2 regions of the Sulfitobacter sp. 1A12779 genome follow, and region 1 is predicted to be linked to the other one. Evidence: riboswitches for the same ligand, from Rfam matches in the RefSeq annotation. Region 1 holds a riboswitch; the other holds the start of a gene.

Region 1 (2,184 bases):
CGCCTGTCGCTGAAGGCGCATCCGATGTCCTTTTACCGTGCCAGCCTCGCCGCGCAGGGGTTTTCCTCGGCCCGGGATCTGGCGCGCATGGGCCACGGGCGGCGGGTGAAGCTGGCGGGGTTGGTGCTGGTGCGCCAGAAACCCGGCAGCGCCAAGGGGGTCTGTTTCATCACGCTGGAGGACGAATTCGGCGTCGCCAACCTCGTGATCTGGCCAAACATGTTCAAGCTCTACCGCCCCACGATCATGTCGTCGCGGCTTCTGGTCGTGGAGGGGCGCGTGCAGACCGACGGGCGGGTGATCCACGTGGTGGCCGAGCGGCTTGAGAACCGCTCCGACCGGCTGGCAGCACTATCGGAAGCACCGATGCCCGGCATCACGACGCGGGGCGATCACCCGACCCATCCGCTGCCCGGTCAGGTGGCCATGCACGGCCACCCGCGCGATGCCAAAGTGATCCCCAAATCGCGGGATTTTCATTAACAAATCCTCATGCAATGCATGAGGTACACACCGCAACTAAATGATATAAAACACAAACCAATAAATAACCGATCCCCTGTTGACCCTATGAACGCCCCTCGCTAGCCTGCCGGAAATCCGTTGGGGTGCCGCAAGGCTGAGAGGTGAAAACCGACCCATCGAACCTGATCCGGGTCGTACCGGCGTAGGGAACGGAAGCAAGCATCAGCCCATCCGGGCGGTCGTTTACCCCGTATCTCCATGCCCTTGGCCCATCTAACGAATGGGGGGCCGAATGGCGTTTCAAGCACTGACGATTGCGGGGTCCGACAGCGGCGGCGGAGCGGGGATTCAGGCCGATCTCAAGACCTTTAGCGCGCTTGGCGTTTATGGGGCAAGCGTGCTCACCGCCGTGACCGCCCAGAACACCCGCGCCGTCACCGCGGTCGCCATGATCGCCCCTGCGATGATCCGCGCACAGATGACGGCGGTCTTTGACGATCTGGCCATCGGCGCGGTCAAGATCGGCATGTTGGGCGACCCGGCAACGATCTCCGCCGTGGCCGAGGGGTTGGCAGACTGCCCCGCGCCCATTGTGCTCGACCCGGTGATGGTGGCGAAATCCGGCGATGCGCTGCTCTCTGCCGAAGCGGTCAAAACCCTGCGCGACCGGATGCTGCCCCGCGCCCGTGTGCTGACGCCGAACCTGCCCGAGGCCGCACGGCTGCTCGACACAGAAGAAGCCACCGACGAGACCACGATGCTCGCGCAGGGCCGCGCGCTGCTGTCGCTCGGCCCCCGCGCGGTGCTGATGAAGGGCGGCCATGGCAAGGGCGAGACCTGCGTCGATCTGCTGATTTCCGAGGCCGACACCCTGCGCCTTTCCGCGCCCCGCCAGCAGACGGCGAACACCCATGGCACCGGCTGCACGCTCTCTGCCGCCATTGCCGCCGGTCTGGCGCGGGGCCTGCCTCTGCCGGAGGCGGTGGAGGCCGCCCATAGCTATCTGCAACGCGCCATTGCCGCGGCGGACGCCCTCAACATCGGCCATGGCCACGGGCCGGTGCATCATTTTCACGGCGTTTGGCCCCATGAGTGATGTCACCATCATCGGCGCGGGCGTGGCAGGGCTTTGGGCCGCGCGGGCCTGTCTGGCGCAGGGGCTGCGGCCAAGGCTCGTCGACCGCAAGGGCCCGCCCGGGCCGCACGGCTGTTCGTGGTGGGCGGGCGGCATGCTCGCCCCCTTTTGCGAAGGGGCGCTGAGCGAGCCTGCGGTGGTGACCCACGGGCGGCGTGCTGCGGCGCTATGGGGGGAGGTCACGGAGGTCACCCATAGGGGCACGCTGGTCCTCGCCCCCGAGCGGGACCGCGCGGAATTGCAGCGTTTCGCCGCCCGCACCGAAGGCCACAACGACTGCGACGCCGAAGCCATCGCAGCCTGTGAGCCGGACCTCGCCGGGCGCCATCGCCGCGGGCTGTTCTTTGCCGAGGAAGCGCATCTGAACCCGCGGCAAGCGCTGCAAGACCTGACCCATGCGCTGGCCGCCGAGGGCGTGACGGTTGAGACCACGGCCCTCACCCCTTCGGAGGTCACAGGCCCGGTGATCGACTGCCGCGGCATGGTGGCCCGCGACGCTCTGCCCGGTCTGCGTGCCGTGCGCGGGGAGATGATCCTGCTGCGCGCGCCGGAGATCGCCCTCACCCGCCCGATCCGCCTGCTGC
Region 2 (2,184 bases), on a different contig from region 1:
CTCACGAAGCGCGGGGACTTCGTCGTTCGGTACCAACAGCGCGTTGTCGGGCTGGATCATGCCCTCGAACCCTGCGGGCAGACCGCCTTCGGGCGTCACGGCGGGATACATCCAGTTGGTCGTCGGCAGCACCGATTGCGCCGCGTCGGAAACGAGATATTGCAAGAACTGATCCGCCAGTTCCGGCTGGTCCGACCCGGCGAGTTTCCCCGCCACTTCGATCTGCATGTAATGGCCCTCGTCGAACAGCGCTGCGGTCTTGCTGTCGTCCTCCTCCGCGATCAGGTGATAAGCGGGGGAAGTGGTGTAGCTCAGCACCATATCAGCCTCGCCTTCGAGGAAGAGGCCGTAGGCTTCGGACCACCCTTTGGTCACGGTCACGACGTTATCGGCCAGCCCCGCCCAGATCTCGGGCGCGGCGTCGCCATAGGCCGCTTTGACCCACATCAACAGCCCCAGACCGGGCGTCGAAGAGCGCGGGTCTTGGATCACGATTTTCAGATCGCTCTCGGCTAAGGCTTTGAAATCGGCGGGCGCGGCAAGGTCTTTGCCGTGGACAAAAGCGAAGTAGCCCCAGTCATAGGGCACAAAGACTTCGTCTTCCCAAGTGATCGGCAGGTCATAGTCGGCCTGCAACCCGCTCGGCGCAAACAGATCGGTCTCTTTCGCGGCGGCGACGAGGCTGGTGTCCAGCCCCAGCACGATATCCGCGTCCGACCGTGCGCCTTCAAGTTTGAGCCGCGCCAGCAAGGCCGCACCGTCGCCCATGCCGACGAATTTCAGATCGCAGCCGCATTCGGCCTCGAACCCCTCTTCGATGGCCGGGCCCGGCCCCCATTCGGTGACGAAACTGTCGTAGGTATAGACCGTCAGTTCAGGCGTCTCGGCCCATGCGGCCGATGCGCCCATGACGCCCGCAGCAAGTGTAAGATACTTCATCGCATCCTCCTTTTGCGGCGAAAGGTAAAAGGTGGATGTCTGTCCTGACCTTCCCTCCGCCGGTGTTAACCGGTTCAGGTTCAACGGGTCCGCACAACATGCACATCTCAGCCCAAAGGCCCCCCGAGGTAGCGTCAGGGGTAGATCGGACCTGCACAATTGGCAAGGCAAATCCCCTTGAGGCAGGGCGCTGCCCCGGCTAAGGGTTTGACAACAGGAGGTCCGCCCATGTCGATCAACAGCTTTGGCCATCTTTACCGGGTCACCACATGGGGCGAGAGCCACGGGCCCGCCCTTGGGGCGACCATCGACGGCTGCCCCCCCGGCGTGCCGATTGACGAGGGCATGATCCAACAGTGGCTCGACAAGCGCAAACCGGGCCAGAACAAATACACCACGCAGCGGCGTGAGGCGGATGAGGTGCGGATCCTGTCGGGCACCTTCGAAGGGGTTACCACCGGCACGCCGATCCAGTTGATGATCGAGAACACCGATCAACGCTCAAAAGACTACGGGGATATCAAGGACAAGTTCCGCCCCGGCCATGCCGACATCACCTATTTCCAGAAATACGGCATCCGCGACTATCGCGGGGGTGGCCGCTCCTCGGCCCGGGAGACCGCCGCGCGGGTGGCGGCGGGCGGTCTGGCGCGTGAGGCGATCAAGGCGCTGGCGCCGGAGCTTCAGATCACCGGCTACATGGTGCAGATGGGGCCGCATAAGATCGACCGCGATGCGTTCGATTGGGACCAAATCGACCAAAACCCTTTTTGGGTGCCGGATGCCAAGGCGGCGGCGGACTGGGCCGACTACCTCGACGGGCTGCGCAAGTCCGGCAGCAGCGTCGGCGCGATCATCGAAGTCACGGCGCGCGGCGTGCCTGCGGGTCTCGGCGCGCCGGTCTATGGCAAGCTCGACACCGATCTGGCCGCCGCGATGATGAGCATCAATGCCGTCAAAGGCGTGGAGATCGGAGAGGGCATGTCGGCGGCGATGCTGACCGGCGAATTGAATGCCGATGAGATCACCATGGGACCCGATGGGCCGGAATATTCCTCGAACCACGCGGGCGGCATCTTGGGCGGGATCAGCACCGGGCAGGATGTGGTGCTGCGCTTCGCGGTGAAGCCGACCTCCAGCATTCTGACCACGCGGCGCACCATCACCAAACAGGGCGAAGAGACCGAGATCATCACCAAGGGCCGCCACGATCCCTGCGTCGGTATTCGCGCAGTGCCGGTGGGC

Evidence for each region. Region 1 has a riboswitch for thiamine pyrophosphate ahead of thiD (bifunctional hydroxymethylpyrimidine kinase/phosphomethylpyrimidine kinase). Riboswitches for the same ligand answer to the same signal wherever they lie in the genome.
Region 2: another riboswitch for thiamine pyrophosphate. It lies ahead of thiB (thiamine ABC transporter substrate binding subunit); the one in region 1 lies ahead of thiD (bifunctional hydroxymethylpyrimidine kinase/phosphomethylpyrimidine kinase).

Annotation. Positions count from the first base shown of each region.
Region 1 is NZ_JBIFFU010000004.1:223,627-225,810, forward strand. Features, by position in the region: gene ACGYLQ_RS07425 (error-prone DNA polymerase) at 1-483, shown strand, start outside; TPP riboswitch at 595-691, shown strand; gene thiD (bifunctional hydroxymethylpyrimidine kinase/phosphomethylpyrimidine kinase) at 758-1,561, shown strand; gene ACGYLQ_RS07435 (FAD-dependent oxidoreductase) at 1,554-2,184, shown strand, end outside.
Region 2 is NZ_JBIFFU010000001.1:28,628-30,811, forward strand. Features, by position in the region: gene thiB (thiamine ABC transporter substrate binding subunit) at 1-939, opposite strand, end outside; TPP riboswitch at 974-1,075, opposite strand; gene aroC (chorismate synthase) at 1,168-2,184, shown strand, end outside.